Regions from separate parts of the Blautia segnis genome, predicted to be linked through region 2. Evidence: riboswitches for the same ligand, from Rfam matches in the RefSeq annotation. Region 2 holds a riboswitch; each other region holds the start of a gene.
The links. A riboswitch is a leader RNA that binds a small molecule or an ion and turns the genes downstream of it on or off. The one in region 2 is predicted to bind cyclic di-GMP.
Positions count from the first base shown of each region.

Region 1: linked by a shared signal. The riboswitch ahead of H8S54_RS18380 (hypothetical protein) and the one ahead of H8S54_RS18085 (response regulator) in region 2 are both predicted to bind cyclic di-GMP.
Region 3: linked by a shared signal. The riboswitch ahead of H8S54_RS17145 (ABC transporter substrate-binding protein) and the one ahead of H8S54_RS18085 (response regulator) in region 2 are both predicted to bind cyclic di-GMP.

Region 1 covers NZ_JACOOT010000039.1:59,271-66,918, forward strand. The annotation lists gene H8S54_RS16630 (ATP-binding protein) at 1-1,312, opposite strand, end outside; gene H8S54_RS16635 (response regulator) at 1,346-1,606, opposite strand; gene H8S54_RS18380 (hypothetical protein) at 1,582-1,824, opposite strand; cyclic di-GMP riboswitch class I at 2,216-2,291, opposite strand; gene H8S54_RS19205 (DUF6783 domain-containing protein) at 2,338-2,418, opposite strand; gene H8S54_RS19210 (DUF6783 domain-containing protein) at 2,389-2,493, shown strand; gene H8S54_RS16645 (threonine/serine exporter family protein) at 2,709-4,040, opposite strand; gene H8S54_RS16650 (DUF4866 domain-containing protein) at 4,068-4,874, opposite strand; gene H8S54_RS16655 (DUF2284 domain-containing protein) at 5,041-5,514, opposite strand; gene H8S54_RS16660 (LysR family transcriptional regulator) at 5,571-6,464, opposite strand; gene H8S54_RS16665 (adenylosuccinate synthase) at 6,641-7,648, shown strand, end outside.
Region 2 covers NZ_JACOOT010000009.1:77,589-85,236, reverse strand. The annotation lists gene H8S54_RS03830 (hypothetical protein) at 1-230, shown strand, start outside; gene H8S54_RS03825 (GGDEF domain-containing protein) at 212-700, shown strand; gene H8S54_RS03820 (P-loop NTPase family protein) at 756-1,730, opposite strand; gene H8S54_RS03815 (DUF4869 domain-containing protein) at 1,736-2,194, opposite strand; tRNA gene H8S54_RS03810 (tRNA-Arg) at 2,304-2,375, opposite strand; cyclic di-GMP riboswitch class I at 2,527-2,602, shown strand; gene H8S54_RS18085 (response regulator) at 3,027-3,401, shown strand; gene H8S54_RS03800 (YhcH/YjgK/YiaL family protein) at 3,546-4,001, shown strand; gene H8S54_RS03795 (hypothetical protein) at 4,152-4,772, shown strand; gene H8S54_RS03790 (LysR family transcriptional regulator) at 4,845-5,756, opposite strand; partial or broken gene H8S54_RS03785 (SLC13 family permease) at 5,780-6,097, shown strand; gene ttdA (L(+)-tartrate dehydratase subunit alpha) at 6,198-7,103, shown strand; gene ttdB (L(+)-tartrate dehydratase subunit beta) at 7,119-7,648, shown strand, end outside.
Region 3 covers NZ_JACOOT010000039.1:171,157-178,804, reverse strand. The annotation lists gene H8S54_RS17155 (glucosaminidase domain-containing protein) at 1-935, shown strand, start outside; gene H8S54_RS17150 (helix-turn-helix domain-containing protein) at 1,217-1,534, shown strand; cyclic di-GMP riboswitch class I at 1,676-1,751, shown strand; gene H8S54_RS17145 (ABC transporter substrate-binding protein) at 1,851-3,695, shown strand; gene H8S54_RS17140 (ATP-binding protein) at 3,842-5,986, shown strand; gene H8S54_RS17135 (transporter substrate-binding domain-containing protein) at 6,116-7,648, shown strand, end outside.

The sequences.
Region 1 (7,648 bases), on a different contig from region 2:
CTACTTTTCCCTTTGCTACTGCCTCCAGGCATTCCTCTTGTGTGTCATATTGTTTGATCTCTGCATCTGGAAAAAGAAGGGACACCATCAATTCCGAATACAGTGAGGTCTCTGTCGCTGCGATTGCAGAGAGACTGCTGCTATATTCTTTCCCCTGGTAAATAACAACCGGCGTAATATCAAAGATTACATCCGTCAAAACCACCTGAAACTGTTCCTGCATATAAAGATCCTGAATGATAGGACCGGCAATATCTATTTCACCAGATTGCAATGCCTCGTTCATCTGCACTCCCGTGGAACAGGGAACTGCCTTGATCGTGATTTCATATTTTTCCTGGACAGTGTTCAAAACGGTTCCAAGGATTCCTGTCAGTTTCCCATTTTCTTCACCGCAAAAAGGAAGATTATCCTTTAGATATCCCACACGGATTGTATTTTCATGTGCATCCAGCCATTGTTTTTCTTCCTTGTTGAGTGCATAATTTATGACCGCTTTTCCTTCATAACGGGCATACAGCTTGCTGCTGTAGTCCGTTTCTGTGTTGTTGATTTCTTCCAGGGCAGAATTTAATTCCTTTAACAGATCTGGTCTGGATTTTGATACACCAAAATAACAGTCACTTGCCCCGATATTGGCAATGGCAATAAAATCGCTGTTGACAGACAGTGCCGGAATCACAAGAGCCTCCAGTTCATCTGCATCCAGTTTTTCTATCATTTCATCATAGCCTTTACAGGCAACAACCTCTGCCTGGATCTGATTGCTGTCCAGCCATTTTTCCAGAAGTTCTTTCTGATAGCTTCCATCTGCAACACCGATACGGCAGCCATTTATCTGCTTTAGATCACCATCCGTAAGGTCCGCATGGTCCTCCCTGGTATAGATCCAGTATCGTTCCGTTAGCTCCTCATAAGAAGAAAAATTGATAGCTTCTGCTCTTTCCTGTGTATAACTGACATTTCCAAGTATATCTATTTCTCCAGCTTCCAGCATATCCAGGCACTCTTTAAAGGAAGCATAGACATATTCATACTTCCAGCCGGTTATATAAGAAATTTTCTGAAGATACTCATAGCCTGCTCCCTGCTTGTGTTCCCCGGAACCGCCTTCCTGAAAATTGGAATATGGAAAATACCCGACTCTCACGGTTTTATTTTCTTCTTCCATTGCCTGAGTTGTTTCCCCGTCACTTTTTATCTCCGACGCATAAACAGAAGCTGATACAAAAAGCAGCATAATAATTGCAAAAATGCTCAAACATAATCTTTTATTCTTATTTTTTCCTATCTTTTTATTTATTCTTTTCATCTTTATTATCCTGCTGTTGTTCTTCCCAGTCTGTCAGTTTTTCTGTTTATTCAATACAGAAAGAATGGCCACTCTCAGTTTCTCAATATCAATGGGTTTCGCTATATGTTCATTCATGCCCGCATCAAATGCTCTTTTTTTGTCTTCCTCAAAAGCATTTGCTGTCATGGCAATGATCGGGATCTCTGCCTTCTTTTTATCATTTAAATGCCGGATACACTGGGTTGCCTGATAGCCATCCATGTTTGGCATCTGGATATCCATAAGTATCAGATCATAAGTTCCCGATGACATTTTGCGACAGCTTCTGCTTTTCTTGCCTTTCTTAAAAGTACGAGTATATTTGTAAGTGGAACACTCTTGAAGTCTTGATCGTTATCATATATCAGTGCCTGAAGCATTTCATCATAATCATTGCAGTCCTGTATCTTAAATTTCAGTGTCTGATTCCCCAGACAGTCTTTGGCATAAGAGATATATTCTGCCAGCATACCCGTAAGTTTTTCTTTCACCCAGGATTTTTCTCCGCCTGTAAGACTCCGATTATACTCAAGCGTAAAGTACTTCTTATACAGATCTGCCTTAAAAAAAGGACTCTTTATTTATTGCAAAATATATGCCCGATTTGCCAATAGTAGTAACCGAAGATATTCCCTATTCAGACCAGATGGATTCCTCCAGAGATACAAAAGCATCCATCTCATGACTTCGCAGTTTATCTGGGAAGTCTTTTAGTCATGTCTAAATTTAAAAGCACCTACTTTTCATCTTAAGAATTCTGCGTTGCAGGATTCTTACCGCTTTTTAATCAGGATTGCGAACTTGTTTCGCAATTACCTATCATGTACTATTAATAATTCATGTTATAATAAAAGCACTGCCAAACAGACAGTGCACCTCACTTTATGCAACTGGCTACCATTTTACAGGTCCTGTAGCTTTGCGTCCCAAATTTTCATCTGGTTTGCCGATTTCCTTATTATAGCTTTTAAAATTATACAAAAAACTGATTTTATTATACCCCCTTACTCCGCTTTGCACAAGGAAAACATCCGGGCTACGTAGGCCGAATTCGGGTGAAATATACCGCAAAGTGGGGCGTGCAGATTGCAGGAATGATTTTTCAAACCCTTAGAACTTCTTTCTGTTTTTCTGTCAGATTCTCCGAATTACCTTCCTGAAAAAACTGTGATAATCTGTATTTACTGATATCACGTTTTTCACATAAAGATGTTATTTTATCCGCAATATACTTCTCTATCATATTCATAAGCGTCCCTAAGCGGTTTTCGCCTTTTTTTCGCCGTTTTCTTCAGCATAGGAAATCATACTTAACATATCAGCCACCTCCTTTTGCCGGACCGGTTTAGCAGCTTGCACCTGTTTGCAATTCAAGTCAGGTACAATACCGAAACGCCTTATCTGTCAAAATCCTTGCAAAGATCAGTCCCAGCGGAAGTGCTGCAATGATCAGAAGCGCAGCTGCAAACCAGGATGCGGAAAGGGATAAGGACATGATTCCAAGGTTATAAAATCCACGGTATAAATAAAGCCCCGGTACCATGATCACAATAGAAGGCACTGTCACGGAAATCCTTGGATAGCCCACCTTATTTTTCAGAAGGGAGGCCAGAAGCCCAGCTGTCAGAGCTCCGATAAATGCGGCCACTGCCGGAGGTAAGGTGGCGAGATCCACAAGCTCCAGCCGCAGGGTATTTGCAATTGCACCAAGTACTGCCGTAGAACAGGCAAGCCTTACCGGACTGTTAAACATGATGGAGAAACCGAACACGCCGAAAAAGCTTGCAATAAGCCGTGTGAGAATCCACATTGCAGCAGACATATGGATCTTTATAAAATCCACCGGCTGTAAGTGAAGAAGCATGGCCATGATCCAGGCAGACATAGTGGCTACCAGGACAATAATCAGTGCATAAGTAAGCCTTTCCATACCAGAACGCATATCCAGCTTTGCCAGGTCGATTCCGCTGGTAATAAAGGGGAAGCCAGGGATGATAAAAAGCATGGCACAGATATATCCTGCTTCATGCTGAATGGAAATCCCAAACAGGATTTCCCCTAATTTTAATAATCCTGCATATACAAAGCATGCCAGGGAGACAGATGTAACAATACCCAGAAACAAAGTAAAATGATGCTTGGTCAGCTTGCAGCGAAGGAAATTTCCAAGTCCTGCTCCAATAAAAGCACAAAACATCTCTACTGGTCCTCCGCCTAAAAGAAAGGTAAATCCACAGCATGCAATGGCGGCAGCCAGTCCCAGGGCTGCCGGGGAATAAAGGCCATGGATCCTTTCAATCTCATCCAGATAGCTGTGAAGCTCTTCCCCGGACATGTTTTTTCCCTCTGTTTCAAAGTTACGGATAAAATGCTCCAGCCGGTTCAGCTTTGACGTATTCACCCCTGTATTGGTAAGGCATAAAGACTGGGTAAAGCCGTTTTCCCCGTCAAAACAGGTGTACTCAATGGACATCAGTCCGATATCTGCGGTACAGGTAATTCCCATTGCTTCGGCCAGGGCATTCATGGAGCTTCGGACCCTCCAGGCTCCAGTCCCACAGGATAAAAACATGATCCCCACACGTCCGATAATGGAAGCCTTTTCGGTGATGCTTGCATTTATAACGGGGGTATTTTGGCCATTTGCATCGGTGTATTCATGCCACTCCACGTCCATATGATTTTTTCTGACCATCTCTGGCTGCATAAGCCCACTTCCTTCCGAAAAGTCCCTTTATAATTTCAGGCTGTCATTTCCTGCAAGTTCCATCATCCGCTCCCTGCAGGCAAGGACGATCCCGTCAATTTCCTCCATATGCTGGAGCATTTTCTTTTCAAATTCATGGATGGGAAGCAAAACGCCAAGTTCATCAAAGGGTTTCTCTGGATTTTCTTTTTTTACGCCGGTCTCCTGTCCATAAAAAACCACTGCACGGGGTGCTGCCTGCTGGATCTCCTGGAAAGTCTTCCATACAACCGCATAGGCCTGCGCCTCTGTAAGCCCCAGCTTGCAGGTATCCGGAAGTGCATAGAGGATTAAAATCCCACGCTGGCGCTCTTCTTTTTCCTCTTTAATTTCCAGCCCATCCGTGTAAGAGCGTACAATGTCATATCCATCTGCCAGGTAAAGTCTGGATCTTGGTACACATTCATGCCGGTCAAAGGTTTCCTTAAATTTTCCATAGTCATGGGCGGAAACCATCTTTCCAGCATCTTTAAGAAGCTCTCCTTCCACATTGGTAAGAAGGACCGGATTCTCTCCTGCCTTTCCGTGGAATTTTCTTGGGATCAGATAGGCTTCGCGGAGCAGATCAAACATACTTTTTCCGCACAATTCCAGAAGAAGGGCACTTACATCCCCGTTCTGGTAAGCGTGAAAGAGTACCTGCAAAAAGTGGTCCGGATCCTCATCCACCAGCATATGTTCATCATCCAGATACTGGTAAAACACTTCACGAAGTCTTCTTGATGCCTCCGGGGAAGCCAGGATTTTGGAAAAAATATCTTCTACAGCATGTTCTCTTGGTAAAACTGTTTTCATACTAAAACGCCTCTTTTTCTGTTTGGATCATGATGAGAGCTGTACTTATCTCTTTTCAGGAGGGATTATAGCATTGTTATAGTCATACCGCAATAGAATGAAAATTTTCTCTTTCATATCATATTTTTATGTCTGCCATATCATTGACCGTTGTATGTGTTTTCCATTACAAGTTTCCATGAAATAAAATTTGTGAAAAATACCGTATCTTATCATCGGTCCCCCAGCAGATCATTCCCACCGCATCTGCCATTTCCTGGGCATCAACACAGTAGGCGGACATGCAGGAATGGTGCCTGTAAGGACCAGCGGACATGATCAGCAGGTCTGTATTTCCAGATTCCATTATTTTAGAGGCCAGCTGTTCGGTGAGTTTATTGTGCGCAAGCTTCGCCATTTTGTAGTCCATATCCTTGTTTTGTATCGTCTGGAGAATAAGCGCTTTTTCATAGGCGAATACCCTTTGTTTCATAGATTCTACTGTTCCGCATTCAGGTGGACAGGCGGGATTCACGTTGTAACATCCACACTGATTTTCTTCACAAAACTTTCGATATTCCGGTTTGAACACAAGTTTTTGTGTATCCATGATTGCCGCATTTGAAAACCCAAGTTTTTTTGCTTCTTTGATGTAATCCATAGGATACCTCCTCCAAGTTTTTTACAACTCACTAAAATTTTCTCCATACGCTGGTTTTAAACCCGCCCAGCTACAATTGTGTTTTTTAATTCCCTTGCCGCAGCGCCCATAGGATGCTGGCTGTCATACACCAGACAGATCTGACGCTCCGGGATTTCGTCTTTTAGTGGGATCTGTACGATTTCTTTTTTCAGAAGGGATGGGGCTGCCATTGGCTGGGGCAAAAAGGCAAGGCCAAGTTCACATTTTACCAGCGGCAGGATCTGGTCCGCAGTGGCGGCTTCCGTATCCGGGGAAAGATCCAGGCCATGGGATAAAAATACACTGTTGTAAAATTTATAGGTCATAGTTTCCCGTCCAAGAGAAATCAGCGGATAGTTCTTTACCTCCCGAAGAGAAAGCTCCTGGCTTCCAAGGGCGGTAAACGTGGTACCGCCAACCAGGATCTCCTGGAAGGGCATGAGCATGATCTGTTTCAACGGGGAATCCACCTCTGCCGGAGTGGAAACTACTGCAAAATCGATCTTTCCACTTTTTACGGATTCAATGGCTTCCGGGGTAGAATGGTTATAAAGCTTCAGCCGGATTCCCGGATAAGTCATATGGAAGTTTTTTAATTTGTCTAACAGAAAAATATTCAGGGCAGTTTCACTGGCGCCAATGGCTACACTTCCGTGGGAAAGCCCGGAGCTGTCCGCCAGCTCCTCTTCTGCAACCTGGAACTGCTCCATTGCACCAAGCACATGGGTATAAAGCCGTTCTCCTTCCGGGGTAAGCTGTACCCCACGGTTAGTACGGATAAATAAAGTGGTATTCAGCTGCTGTTCCAGACAGTTCATGGCCCGGGTGATGTTAGGCTGGCTGTTGTTTAAAGCCTGGGCTGCCTTGGTAAAGTTGTGGTATTTTGCCACATAATAAAAAATTTTGTAATATTCGAAATTTACGTCCATAATATTTTTCCTTTTCTTTTGACATATCATATGTTTATTCCAACTATATCAATTATAGTTTTTACTTATTCCTGCGTCAAGCGTATTATGTACCCGAATAAAAAAGAACACTGTGACAGGGCCAAAAGCTGTTCATTGTAATATGGCAGCCCGGACAGTTTTCAAAGGAGGAACAAATGCTTACAGCAGTAACCGGTATTAACTGGGGCGATGAAGGAAAAGGACGTGTGATCGATCTTTTAGCGGAGCAGGCAGATGTGGTCGTCCGCTACCAGGGCGGCAACAACGCAGGTCACACAGTGGTCACCGACCAGGGTAAATTTGTCTTAAATCTTCTCCCATCTGGTATCTTACATCCAGGTGTGGTATGTGTCCTCGGGGACGGAATGGTAGTCGATCTGGAACATCTTTCCCGGGAAATCCATGAAATAGAGAAAAAAGGAATCCGGGTTACACCGGATCATCTGAAGCTTTCAAAGCGTGCCACGATCTCCATGCCATGGCACAAGGTACAGGATGAGTTAGAAGAAAACCGGCTGGCAAAAACCGACAGCGCCTTTGGCTCTACCCGCCGTGGAATCGCCTATGCCTACAGTGACAAGTACCGTAAGAAAACCCTTCGTCTTGGGGATCTGCTGCATTTAAAAGAGGATTCCGTAAAAGCCAGATTAAAAACCATGCTGGAGGCAAAGAACCTGGAGCTTGCAGGCTGCTACCATCAGGAGCCCATGTCCTACCCTGCACTTCTTACCTGGTGTGAGGAACAGGCTGAACTCTTTGGTCCCTATATTGCAGACACGGGTGAGTTTCTGGAACAGGCACTGTCAGAGGACAAAAAGGTAGTGCTGGAAGCCCAGCTTGGCGCCATGAGGGATATTGATTATGGTATTTTCCCCTATACCTCAAGTTCCTCTACCATTTCTGCCTATGGCCCTATCGGTGCCGGAATTCCGGGAAAATCCCTGGATCATGTGGTGGGCGTTTTAAAAGCATATTCTACCTGTGTTGGTGCCGGTCCCTTTGTAGCAGAAAAAGCAATGTCCGATGCCTGGGAAGAAGAGCTTCGAAAAGCGGGCGGCGAATATGGTGCTGCCACAGGCCGTCCCCGCAGGGTTGGGCCCTTTGATGCCGTAGCCAGCCGTTATGGATTAAAATGCCAGAATGCAGATATAATTGCACTGACC
Region 2 (7,648 bases):
TTTTTGTCCCGGTGAAGGATTCCTCGCAGATTCACAGTCTGTATGTGTCTATTATGATAGAGAACCTCAGACAGCTGGGAGTTTATGAACTGCTTCAGGGAAAAATCAGTGTTCAGCTGTTAAATGCGAATTCACAGAATTATGTTACCTGTATCAGCAGCGGTGATGTCAATGCATCGGGAAGCTGGAAAAAAAGGATAAACAGCTTTATATGGGACTGTCCGCTATAGATTTTCTTACCGGAATCCTTAACCGCCGGGCATTTCAGAAGTCTGTGGAAGATGAAATGTATAAAAAGACGCCGGGGGTTTTCATTTTTATTGATGTGGATAATTTCAAAAGCTATAACGATATATATGGACATAATAATAGAGACTTCTGCCTGAAGCATTTTGCAGAAACCATGAAGAAGTGTTTCCCTGCGGAAAGTATTATCGGCCGATATGGCGGTGACGAGTTTGTAGTTTATTTAAAGAACCTGACGTTGGAAGAAGTGCAGAACTATATGGCAGATTTCCAGAGGATGATTTCTCACTTGACGCTTCCAACCGGCGAACAGGTGCAGCTGTCAGCCAGCGCCGGCGGAGCCGCTTTCCCAGATCAGGGCGAAGATTTCATCTCCCTGTGCCGAAACGCCGATTCCGCGTTGTATAACGTGAAACAAAATGGAAAGGCTGCGTTTAAGATGAAAGAGAAGTAAGTTAAGCAGACTTATAGATAATCGCCGAGCCACCTTGAAGCGAGTGGCCCGGCGATTATACCCATTTAATCAATTTCATAAATTTCTTTACTGAATTTATAACTTTAGAAGACAAATATGCTTTTGAGAGTTTCTTTTTGGTGTAAGACCATACAGAAGAAGTTTTGGTTTTATCTATCAGCAGTGCAGTAAAAAATCTTTCCCAGCTGACAAAGTCCTTGCTTTCTATATAGTCTTCCGGTTTTTGCAAAATATTTTGCACATTTATATTTGGTATAATATTGCAGGAGAGCAACAGCCATTCAAAAGATTCCGGCGCATATAGCGCCGCATTTTCGATGTTATTTAGATATACATTTAGCTCACGCATTTCAGAACCAAAAGCAGCTCCATCAGCTATAATAAGTTTTGTTCCTTTTATATCTCGATTTTCTTCCAGCTTTTGAATGATATTTGATTTTCCATCTGCTGAAATACAAGTAATCTTTTGAGCTTTTGCTAATTCAGAAAAAAATTGGTAACCGGAATTGGAATCTTCTGTAATTATCATTTGCGGAACTATGGTAGTTTCTGCGGAAATTTCACCGTATAAATGATACAGTTCGTTATAAGTCTGTCTGGTATTATGGAATTTGCCGGATTCACGAAAACCGTATATTTCATTAATGCTGTAGGGAAGCGTTGGAAGCTTTTCGCGGGTTGCAATTACGAAATAGTTATCAGAACCTTGTACCAGTTCTGCAAATTTTTTTGACTTTAGAAAACGATTTCCCTCATCAATAAATATGATGCTATCTGAAATTTCTTTTAATTCTCTTTCCCAGTCTTCACTATCAATTGTACGGCATGCACGGTCACAAGAGAGTTGTACTCCGCTGTCAGCACCGTATCTTCTGTAATCATGAATGAGATCAATTAATACGGTTTTTCCTGAACCACTGTCTCCTGTAAGAATTGTGATATTTCGTTTTATAATAAAATCATATTTTACTTTTCGTGATTCAACAATTATTCTATGAGAACCTTTCATGCTTATCACTCCGGTTTCATTTCATTTAGATATTTACTGGCTATTGGAAGCAGTTCACGCATGGAATGGACAAGTTCGCCTCCGTTTTTTACTTTTATTTCAAAGGCAGTATTTTTTCCAAAGTCCATCATATGCCTGAGATTAATTGTTATGTCCTTGATCTTTCCAATTTCTAACAGCCATTTTGCGCAATTATCACCACATGCAGATGCATTAAAAATTTTGTCTGGCTCATTTAGAATCAATAACAAAGTCTTGACTCCGCCAGATAATCTTTCTGGTGGGATTTGTCCCAGAACAGGACTGCTAATACATTCACTGCTTAAAATATTTGAGTGATCAATATCTTCAACCATTTTTCTGGCAAGTTCTGTTTCAAACCATTCCGGATCATAAGTATTTTTAAAATAAACATTCGTATTGTAAATACTTTGCGGTTCGTCTCCGTATATGATTGTCAGCATATAATGCCTCCGATGCAGATATAAATTTTGAGCTGTCAGTCTGGGAAAAACAAAAAGCGAGTGAAATTCCAACACCTCCGTTGGAGTTTCACCCGCTTTCCTAGATAAGCGTCCCGTGCGGGAATCGAACCCACAGCTAGCGCTTAGGAGGCGCTTGTTTTATCCGTTAAACTAACAGGACAAATCTGTAGGTACAATTGTACTATATTTAGAAACAAATTACAAGGTTTTTCTTTCGTGAGGAAATGGCAAAACGGATAAAAATAAATTAGGAAACCTGTTGAAAAACAATTGCAATTAAGAGAGATATTGTATACAATGTTCTAAACAAATCTATAAATGGGCAAAGCAGTCGAAAGACTGTGACGCAAAACTATAGGGCCTGTAAAATGGCAGCCAGCTGCAGAATAATCAGGATAGGATCACATACTATGGCGAATGCTGCAGTATGTGTTTTTTTATATAGATGGAGTAGAGTGAAAATGAAGAAACAGTTATATAAAGAGGAACTTTTGTATTCCGTTGAGGAACCGTAGCTTAGTGAGGAAGCCTATTCTGCAATACAATCAACAATTTACCACAATCACGCCGTTGGTTTTATTGCAGGATATTATGATGAAAATTTGACGATTGCTTATATCAGTGAATTTTTCCTGCATAATCTTGGGTACAGCTATGAGGAATTTATGAACAGAACCTCTGGATCACTGAAAAATGTGGTTTATGGAAAAAACTGTGCTTATATTGAAAATGATCGGTTTCGATATATCAGCGGTAAGGGCGAAATGCAGATGCAGGAGAATCTTAAGCTTGTCAGCCAGGTGATCAAATTGTGGCAGCTATGGCGTCTAAGTTTAAGACGGTTTCCAGTGAGCTTACCCTGGAAGAGGCCTTTTCCCCGGAAAATATCAGGAGCAGGCTGAAAAAGCCGGAGGATATTTACCGGTTCGAGTACTGCACAATGAATGAGAAGCAGTTTAAATCCATAGCAATTTCTCCGCTGGCATGGACTGAAGGGGAGAACAGGCAGGCGGCAGCAATCCGTTCTCTCCACAAACAGGACGGAAAAACCATCCCCATTGTAGCCATGACAGCCAATGCTTTCGCAGAAGACATTTTGCTTGCCAAAAACGCAGGCATGAACGAACACATCTCCAAACCTCTGGATATGACACGGCTCAGGGATGTGCTGAGACGGTGGCTGTAGAGACGTATTTTCTCGAAAAGAAAATCAGAAGTCAAGCAAAATGTAATGGCGCGAATCCATTTAAACTGATATAATCAAATTACCTGAAAAACAGAGGACTGCGATGATGAAGCAGTCAAGTAAAAAATGGAGGGGGAAGTTTTTATGATTACAGATTATGCGGACAAGCTGCATCTTTATGGAGATTTGCAGGAGTATGCAGACATGGTTCTGGCATTTATTGAGAAGCAGAAGAAGGAAAATCTTCCGGCGGGCAGATATGATCTGGAAAATGGTGTGTTTGCCTCTGTGCAGAGTTATACTACAAGACCGTTAGAGGGCTCACAGATGGAATCCCACAAGAAATATTGTGATTTACAGTATCTAATAGAGGGAAAAGAGAAAATCTACTGGGCTTCTTTGCGGAACCTTACAGTGGGGAATGACATGACACCGGAGAGTGATTCTATTCTTTATGTGGCTGGTCCATGGCAGGGGTATACGGTACTGGAGCCGGGAATGTTCGGCTTCTATGCACCGGATGACGGACACATGCCAGGAGTTGCAGCAGACGAGCCGGCACCTGCGAAGAAAATTGTGTTTAAGATTCCAGTGAAATAAGCTGTTTGTGACGGAAGGGAAATACAATATAATTTCTTATTGAAAAAACAGGAACCATATAATATGCTGCTTATAAGTATCATGCTTGTAAGTAGCATTTTTATAATGACATATTATTTGAGGAGTTGTACAAAAGAGGGGGCATAAATCGTGAAAAATCCATTGCATTATCAGATTTCAGAATATGACTGCGGACCCACATCCATGTTGAATGCGATTATTTATCTGTTTGACAGGGATGAGATTCCGCCGGAGGTGATCCGAAATACCATGCTTTACTGTCTGGACTGCTACAGCAAAGAAGGCATTCCGGGAAAAAGAGGTACATCCAGGGCGGCCATGATGTTTCTTTCCAATTGGCTGAATGAGTTTGGGAACCTTGGGATGATGACGGTAAGCAGTGAATATTTGTCGGGATCTGAGGTGTACATAGGTCCGGGGAGCAGGATTAACCAGGCACTGAGTCATGGCGGGGCAGCCGTGGTAAGACTGTTTCTGGATGAACCCCATTATGTGCTCCTTACCGGAGTGAAGGACGGCAGTATTTTGCTGTTTGATCCTTATTATTGGGATGAGCCTTACGAGGAAAAAGATATCCTCATTGATCTGGAACATCCAAGAGCATACAACCGGGAAGTGCCTTTCCGGTATTTCAACCGTGAAGAAGACGTCCTGTATGCCCTTGGAAAAGTAAATGCCCGGGAGGCTGTGCTGGTTTATAATGAGAAAACCAGAGTGCCGGTGGAAGAGGTTATTGAGTACTTTATTTAGTAAAATTGGAAAGATACTACTTATGAGTATATTACTGGTAAGTAGTATCTTTTTGTATTCTGATGATTAACTTTACGGCGCAGAACTCTTCTGCGTCAGCGGATGTTCCCTGTAGTACATCCTGGTAAAGTTCAGGAATTTCTGCATATCTCCGCTGATGTATTTTCCCTTTTTCCAGACCATTCCAATTTTTACGCGAACAGGCGGATTAAGGGGAATGCCGACGATCCCGGAGCTGGCAAATTTGTCAGTCATGCTGGTATAAAGGAAGCAGCCGTATTTTCCGGTTTTTACAAACTGCAGGGTCGTGTAGATCTGGCTGCTGCGCATGACGATATTAGGCGTGTAGCCGTCCATTTCGAACCGTGTTTTTAACAGCTGGTTCTGCACGGAATCAGCGTTGAAGAAAACCATATCTTCTTTTGACATTTCTTTGGTAGTAACCGATTTTTTGTCCGCCAGTCGGTGGTCTTTACTCACACAAAAAACAACCTGGTCATTTGCCAGAACCGCATTATGGAATTTATCAATATTATACTGCTCCATATTAACCAGAGCCAGATCCAGGGTGTCATCCTGAACCAGATTGCAGGCGCGGACAGAGCCGTATTCTTCCAGAACGACAGCAATTTCCGGATGCTCCCGGCGAAAGGCAGTGAGCAGTTCCGGAAAAAAGACCGTGCTCAGCATGGGCGGAATCCCGATGCGAAGAGGCGGTTTCACTCTTGCCATGCTGGAGTAGTCAGCCTGAAGCTCGGTGCAGTACTGAAGAATGTAGGTGGCTTTTTCGTAAAGTGCCTCTCCCTCCTGGGTAAGGATCAGCTGATTTCCTTTCCGGTAAAAAAGACTGATTCCAAATTCGATTTCCAGGTCACGGATGGCTACGGACACGGTGGGCTGGGTGACATATAATTCTTCGGCTGCTTTGGTGATGCTGTGGCAGCGGCTGGCAGTGCAGAAGTAGCGGAGTTGATTAAGAGTCATAATAGGCACCTCTAAATTACATTTTTCTTCTGGTAATCTTCATTGTAACCTGTGCACTGACAAACTTTATGTCAAACACAGCAACTACCGCATTGATGATTCCAATTGCAGTCTCCCTTGCAAACAACCTTGGAGCAGATCCAAGAGCAGTGGTTATCGCGACTGTAATCGCAGGCTCCTGTGCATATGCAACACCGATTGGAATGCCTGCAAACACCATGGTAGTAGGACTTGGAGGATATAAATTCAAGGATTACGTGAAATCAGGCTTGCCGCTGATTCTGGTATCCTTTGTGATCTGTATGATCTTACTGCCGATCCTTTTCCCGTTCTATCCGTAAGAGATGAGAAAATAAAGCAGGAACTATACTGCTTTAGATAAATAATAACCAAAAATCAAATGCCAAAAATATCAACCATTTAATAATCAGGAGGTAAATCATGACTAAAGAAAATGGAGTTAAAGTATTAACAGACATGGTAGCAGATTTTGTTGCCCATATTGGAAAAAAATTACCGGATGACGTAGTAGCAAAGCTGGAAGAGCTTGGTTCCCAGGAAAGCGCAGCACTTCCAAAGGTACTTTATGAGACAATGACCAAGAACCAGGGACTGGCTGTAGAGCTGAACCGTCCGAGCTGCCAGGATACAGGAGTTCTTCAGTTCTGGCTGAAATGCGGAACAAATTTCCCTTACATCAATGAGCTGGAAGCACTTCTCAAAGAAGCAGTTGTACAGGCTACTTTTGCAGCTCCTTTAAGACACAACTCAGTAGAGACCTTCGATGAGTACAACACAAAGAGAAACGTTGGAAAAGGAACTCCGACTGTATGGTGGGATATCGTTCCGAACAGTGATAAATGTGAGATTTACGCATACATGGCAGGCGGCGGATGTACTCTTCCGGGAAAAGCAATGGTACTTATGCCAGGCGCAGGCTATGAGGGCGTTACCGATTTCGTTCTGGACCAGATGACAACATATGGACTGAATGCTTGTCCTCCGCTTCTTGTTGGCGTAGGTGTAGGAACCTCTGTAGAGACCGCAGCCCTTAACTCCAAGAAAGCCCTGATGCGTCCGATCGGTTCTCACAATGACAACGCAAACGCAGCAAAAATGGAAAAGCTTCTGGAAGACGGAATCAACGCGATTGGCCTTGGACCGCAGGGAATGGGCGGAAAATATTCTGTAATGGGAGTAAACATTGAGAAAACAGCTCGTCATCCATCCACAATCGGTGTTGCAGTAAACGTAGGCTGCTGGTCACACCGCCGCGGTCACCTTATTGTAAATTCTGACCTTACAGTAACCTGTGATACACATTCCACATGGAAATTCAACGCATAATCGGAGGGAAAAATCATGATCGAAATCAGAGGAGATAAAAAAGTTCTTATTACACCAATCAGTACAGAAGACCTGGCTGATATCAAAATCGGCGATATTGTTTGGCTGGACGGAGATCTGATGACCTGCCGTGACGTAGCTCACCGCCGTCTGGTTGAGTATGGAAGAGAGCTTCCATATGACATCAAAGACAAAGCAATTTTCCATGCTGGTCCTATTGTCCGCAAGATTGAGGGAACAGAGGATGATTACGAAATGGTTTCTGTTGGACCGACAACTTCCATGCGTATGGAGAAATTCGAGTATGAATTTACCAAATTAACAGGCGTAAGAGTGATCGTAGGAAAAGGCGGAATGGGCCCGAACACAGAGCGCGCATGTAAGGAATTTGGTGCAATCCACTGCGTATTCCCGGCTGGCTGTGCAGTAGTAGCTGCAACAGAGGTTGAGAAGATTGTAGAGCATCACTGGGATGAGCTTGGAATGCCGGAGACTTTATGGTGCAACAAGGTAAAAGAATTTGGTCCGCTGATCGTATCCATCGA
Region 3 (7,648 bases), on a different contig from region 2:
CGCAGGAATATCTGGAAACCATCCGTGCTGACGGGTATGCCACTTCTTTTTCCTATGTAGAGAACTGCATGAAGGTGATCCGTCAGTATGAACTGACAAGATTTGATGAAGGAGGATGTGAGACTATGGCAAAGACTGCTGAGAGTGTTCTGGATGTGATGAGGGGCTGGCTGGGGTTCAGTGAGGCCAATGGAAAGTTTAAGGAGATTATTGACCTGTATAACAGTGTGAAGCCGCTTCCCAGAGGATATGCAGTGCAGTATTCAGATGAATGGTGTGATACCTGTGTGTCTGCCGCAGGGATCAAGGCGGGATGCAGTGAGCTGATCGGCAGGGAGTGCGGCGTTGAGGAGCATGTGAAGATTTTTAAAAAGCTGGGGATCTGGATTGAGGATGGTACCATCACGCCGGAGCCGGGGTATGTGATTGTCTATAACTGGGATAAGGCAGCACAGCCGAATGATGGGTACAGTGATCATATCGGTTTTGTGGAGAAGGTTTCCGGCGGAATGGTAACTGCTATTGAAGGTAACCGGGGTGAAAAGGTTGACAAAAGGGTGCTCCCTTTGGGATGGGGATATATCCGCGGGTATGCGGCTCCGCGGTATGAGAAGGCTGCGAATGAAACCGGCGGGAATACCGGTACAGGAAAGAAGAGTGTGGAAGCTGTGGCGAAGGAAGTGCTTGCCGGAAAGTGGGGGAACGGTGAGGACAGAAAGAAGAGACTGCAGGCTGCAGGATATGATTATGGGGTAGTGCAGGCGAAGGTGAATGAGCTGGTGAAAGGCAGTGGGAAAAAGAGTGTGGAAGCTGTGGCAAAGGAAGTTATTGCCGGAAAGTGGGGGAACGGCGCGAACAGGAAGAAGAAACTGCAGGCTGCGGGATATGATTATGGGGCAGTGCAGAAACGGGTGAATGAAATGTTGAAGAAATAGGGAATGGACCTGCTGTTGTCTGTAGAGAAATCTGCGGATGACGGCAGGCTTATTTTTTTGTTTGAGGTTTCAAACTTTTATGTGACAAACATAACTGTCTGTGCTATTATAAAAACGATATAAGCGAAAATGACTTTTGCGGAAACGAAAGTATCTTTATATTTTTTTTACCGGTATACTTCCTATAATGGGAATGAATACTTGCAAAGTTGATTACTAATATTTTTCTATTATTACAGGTACAATAAGAACATGTAATAGCGGAAATGAGGTATAGTTACTTGCAGATAGAGAAGTATATTGCGGATAAAATAACATCTTTATGTGAAAAGCGTGATATCAGTAAATACAGATTATCGCAGCTGTCGGGAATTTCCCAGTCGTCACTGGGAAGAATCATGGCGCAGGAAAACCTGCCGTCGCTGATCACACTTGAAAAAATATGTACAGCTTTGGGCGTGACATTATCGCAGTTTTTTCAGGAAGGTAATTCAGAGAATCTGACAGAAAAACAGAAAGAAGTTCTAGGGATATGGAACGATCTGAGTACAAATGAGCAGGAAACAGTGATGTCAATGCTGCGTGGACTTCGGAAGTAGGAGAACAGTTCGAGTATATGTATCGGCTGTTCTTTTTTTGTTTTTGAACGTTAAAACGGTAATTTTTTTCTTGTGCATAGTAGAACGTTAAAGTATAATAAAATCAGTTTTTTTGCATAAGTTTAAAAGCTATATCTATAATAAGGAAATCGGCAAACCAGATGAAAGTCTGGGACGCAAAGCTACAGGGCCTGTAAAATGGCAGCCAGTTGCATAAAATGAGGTGCACTGTCTGTCTGACGGTGCTTTTTTACGGTGTTATTTCATAGGCGTAACAATAATGATTTTATCAGGAAAGAATGAGGAAAATAAAAGTATGAAAAAGGCAAAACGTTGTCTGATTGCAGTGGTGTCAGGTGTACTTGTAGCATCTGCTGTCTTGTCTGGATGTGGACAGTCAAAGAAAGAAGTATCTAAAAATGATGATCATCTTACCGTTTATCTGTGGGAAAATCGTTTGATGAAAAATATTGCACCCTATATCCATGAACAGTTTCCTGATCAGGATATTGAATTTATTATTGGGAACAATGATACCGATTTATACAGTTATTTTAAAGAACATGATGAATTGCCGGATATCATAACAGTACGTCGATTCTCTGGAACAGATGCACAGGACTTACAGCCTTATCTTATGGATTTTGCTTCTTATGATGTTGTTTCCAAGTACTATTCTTATGCGGTGCAATATTATAAGAATGCGGAGGATGAAATCCAGTGGCTGCCAATCTGTGGTATTCCGCAGACGATCATTGCCAACAAAACACTGTTTGATCAGTATGGCATAAAGATTCCAGAAAATTATGAGGAATATGTACAGGCCTGTCAGCAGTTTTATGATAATGGCATAAAACCGTATTCCATGGATCTTGGTGAAGACTGGTCTAATAATGAAATCATCCAGGCAGCGGCAATCGGTGAGTTTACAAGCCTGGATGGTATGGAATGGCGAAACGGTGCAGAGACTGCAGCGGATGAAGTAAAGTTTGATGATACATTATGGAAACGTATTTTTTCAGAAACCAGTCAGTTTCTTAAGGACTCGCACTTTGGTAAAGAAGATATCAATATTGACATCAATACAGGAACCCAGATGTTTGTCGAGGGAAAATCAGCAATGTTTCATGGACATCCGACGGTTATGCAGCAGCTGCAGAAACAGATGGATGCAGATCTGATCCGTATTCCTTACTTTTCACAGACATCGGATGAATCCTATGTGTACATGACTCCGTCCTTAAACATTGCATTTAACAAAAACCTGGAAAAAGACCGGGAGAAACTGGATACTGCACTGGATGTGCTGGATTGTATGATTTCAGAAGAGGGGCAAAAGCTGATTGCGGATGGAAGCGGTGTTATTTCATTGAATACAGATGTTCCAACCATGATGCAGGATGTGCCTGGACTGGAAGAGGAAATTAATAATAATGCTGTTTATATCCGGTATTCCGCTCAAAAATCATTTGATGCAAGTCTTGAGGCTGTTCACGGATTACTGTCAGGGGAAATGGATGAAACACAGGCTTATGATACTTTTTGTAGTGCAATGAATCGTAAAGATCCAGAAGAAAAAGCAACGGTGAATTTTGAAAATGAATATTCTATTTCACTGAACGATAGAAATGGCCGTGATGCAGCATCTTCCATTTTAACTACGATCAGAGAAGAAAATGATGCACAGCTGGCTCTGGCACCATATTATTATTTCACTTCCTCTATGTACAAAGGAGAATGCACCAGCAGCCGGGTTGGCATGATGACAGCGAAGAGTTCAGATACAGCATTATATGTTGCAAAAATCAATGGTAAACAGGTTTGTGAACTCGTGGAAAATTATCTCGCCGATGCGGATGAGAATTTTTACGTAACCAATAAATACGAATTACCAATTGCATCCGGTATGAAAATGATCGTCAATCAAGAGGAAAGTGGATTTTCGTTAAAGGACTTAACAGTTAACGATAAGAAAATAGACAAAGAAAAGGAATACTCGATTCTTCTTACAGACACCACAATGTCTGTATTGAAAAAAATAAATTCGAAATGTGAGATTGAGCAGCTTAAAGAGACAACATTATCAAGTGCATGGATCGAAGCAATGTCAAAAGGACAGCAGCCGTCAGCACCGGAAGACTATATAGAGGTTGAACAGTAAAAGTGGAGATAGAACAAACGGTAAATAAAAGAAAAAAAATAACAAGGCTGTTGCTTATACTACTTATTATTCTTTTAAGCTTAGGTTGTATCAAGTATCTGATAAGTAAGTCTAAGAAGTATATCAGCGAAAACGGAAAAAGCAGTATGGGAGCTGTTGTTGAACAGATACAGCAGACCTATGATCTTCAGGTGAGTGGATACTACAGCCAGCTGCAGTTGGTTGAGGAATTTTTACTTCATGAGAGGGAGCTGTCTCTTGAAACGGATGTGAACAAAAGTTTCTTTGAGGCATGGGAAAAAGAATCGGAAAGTACCCTTATATTCATTCAGGAGAATGGTCAGGCAATATCAGCAGGTGGAACAAAAATGCGGATTGATATGCCAAGTAAACTTCTGCTGGACTTAAAGAATGGATACAATATTGGAAAACTGGTGCGTCTTGATTATGATCAGAAGAAAAAAGACGGTTATCTGGTTGCGATCCCATGTCAGGAATATACGATCAATGGGGAAACTTATACGGCAATTGGAACTGTGTATGATCATTCGAAACTGGATTCCATGTTAAAACTGAAAGGTTATGATGGGAATGCATATTTGTTCATGTTGGATCATGACGGAAATATTACGTATACGAACCAGAGTGGTGATAAATACCTGCGTAATTATTCTTTGTTAAAACATTTAAAAGGGGAACAGGCTATTACAGAAGAGGAAGCTGATTTGTTCAAAAAGAAGTTTGATAACAGAGAATCCGGAGTTGCACTTTTGGGAAAACAGAACCCCTATTATCTGGGGTATTGCCCGATAGAAAGCAACAACACCATTTTGGTATGCATTGTGGCAAAGGGAGTTGTTGACAATGTGCTGATGGATTACCAGAAAACGGTGCTGTTTACAACAATACTCATGGCAGGTTCTATACTTTTACTTTTTGCCGGATTATTCTACAGTATTTCCAGACTTAGTCTTGCAGATCAAAAAGCAGAATATGAAAAAAGAAATAATGAACTTCATTTACAAACAATGAAGGAAATGGAAGTAGTCAATCAAAAACTGAAAAAGGCAAAGAACGTTGCAACAGAGGCTTTACAGACAGCTGAAAATGCAAATAAGGCGAAAACGGATTTCCTGTCTAATATGTCACATGATATTCGCACACCTATGAATGCAATCATTGGTATTACATCTTTGATCAGACATGATGCAGGTAATAAAGCAAAAGTTATAGAGTATGCAGATAAAATAGATATTTCATCACAGCATCTGTTAGGAATTATCAATGATGTTTTGGATATGAGCAAGATTGAGGCAGGAAAAACGGTTTTTAAGTACTCTGATTTTTCAATTTTGGAATTTATGCAGGAACTTGACACTATATTTCATTCTCAAATATATGAAAAGCAGCAGACTTTTACAATCATAAAAGAAAATATTCACCATGAGTGGGTGAATGGTGATCAGGTTCATTTGATGCAGATTTTCAGTAATCTGCTGTCTAATGCCATAAAATATACGCAAGAGGGTGGAAAAATTCAGCTTCTGGTAGAAGAATGTGAGACAAAGTCATCTGTCTATGCAAAGTACCGCTTTTTAGTCAGTGACAATGGTATGGGAATGTCGGCAGATTTCATGGATACAATTTTTGATGCGTTTACCCGTGCGGAAAGTTCCCTTACAAACAAAATACAGGGAACCGGACTTGGAATGGCGATTACTAAGAACCTGGTTGAGGCAATGGGAGGTACCATTGATGTGGAAAGTGAACTGGGACAGGGAAGCTGTTTTGAGATTCTCATGGATCTGAAAATTGCAGAGGATAGAACGGCCGCTCTGGCAGCACAAGAAGAAACAGATGAGCAGGATGGAAATATCCTTCAGGGAATGAGATTCCTGTGTGCAGAGGATAATGAGCTGAACGCAGAGATCCTGACAGAACTGTTAAAGATTGAAGGTGCGGAATGTACTATCTGTGAAAATGGCGAAGAGATTTTGAAAGCATTTGAACAGTCTGCTCCGGGGGATTATGACATGATCCTGATGGATGTGCAGATGCCTGTTATGAATGGTTATGAGGCAACAAAGGCAATCCGCAGAAGCTCCCATGAACTGGCAAAGAAGATTCCGATCATTGCCATGACCGCCAATGCATTTTCAGAGGATATCCAGCATTCTCTGTCAGCCGGTATGAATGCACATGTTTCAAAACCGGTTGAGATGACGGTACTGGAGAAGACGATCAGAAGCATAAAATCCGGCGGGGGGGGGCACCGAACCGCAGGGCATTGAACAGTGACAAATGGTTTTGATACAGTAGTGTAATTTTATTAAATCAGAAGGTTGACAAAGAGATGTATAGAGAAATATATTTGACAGACAGACAGACAGACAGACAGACAGACAGACAGGAGATTTAATATGATTTCGAGAGCAAAGAAATATGTGGCAGTGTTACTGGTTTTTGTATGCGTGTGTATGATATTTTCTCCCCTGACTGCATATGCGGCCGAGGATAGTTCGCAGCATGAAACTGTCAAAGTCGGTTTCTTTGCCATGGATGGTTATCATGTGATGGATGAAGAAGGCAACCGCAGTGGGTATGGCTATGATTTTCTTCGGTTGATGGCCCGTTATTGGGATGTAGATTACGAATATATCGGATATGATAAGAGCTGGGATGATATGCAGCAGATGCTTGAAGATGGCGAGATCGACATGGTAACATCTGCCCGCAAAACACCGGACAGAGAAGAAAAGTTTGATTTTTCACGTCCGATCGGAACCAATTATGGGATGCTGACCGTCCGCAGTGACAACAGCACGATTGTGGACGGCGATTACAGCACTTACAACGGTATGCGTGTGGCGCTTTTGAACGGAAACACCCGGAATGAAGAGTTTGCGGATTTTGCAGACAACAAAGGATTTACATATGTTCCATCTTATTTTGATACGACCGCAGAGATGGAGGAAGCCCTTCAGAGCGAAAAAGTTGATGCGATTGTTACCAGTTCTCTGAGAAAAACAAACAATGAGCGAATCGTGGATAAATTTGGCAGCAGCGATTTCTATGTCATTGTTAAAAAGGGCAATACAGAATTGCTGAATGAGATCAATTATGCGATCGATCAGATGAATGCGGTTGAGGGTGACTGGAAAACGACGCTTTACAATAAAAATTATGAAAGCATAGAAACTAAGAATCTGGAATATACGGAGAAAGAAAAAAGTATTATTTCACAGTATTCCAAGGACAACCCGCTGCATGTTCTGTGTGATCCGACCCGTTATCCATATTCTTATAATGAAAATGGTGAGATGAAGGGTATTATCCCGGATTACTTCCGGAAAATTGCAGACTATGCCGGGATTTCCTATGAGTTTCTTACACCTGCCACCAGAGATGAGTATATTGCTTATCAGAAAAATAAGGAAACCACAGATATGAGCATCGATGCGCGCCTGGAAACAGATAACTATGCTGAGACGAAAAAATGGGGGATTACTGCACCTTTCATTACGATGCAGCTGGCAAGGGTGACACGGCGTGACTTTGATGGAAAAATTAATGTTGTTACTACTGTTGACCAGACAGCATCAAATTCAATTGAAGATGCAATGGCACCCGGTGCAGAAAAACTGATGTGCAGTACCCGACAGGAAATGATGGAAGCTGTCCGTGAGGGTAAAGCAGATGCCGCCTTCGTCTACTATTACATGGCACAGGCGTTTGTGAACAGTGACACTACGGGCACCATGACATATACTCTGCTGGAACAGCCTACATTCACCTACCGCATGGTAATTTCATCAACTGAGAACCATGCGCTGGCTGGTATTCTGACGAAAGCAATGTATGCCATGCCCCAAAATCTTGTTGAAGATCTTGCAGCACAGTATACCACATACAAAGCAACAGAGCTGACATTTGTTGACTGGATACGTCTGCAT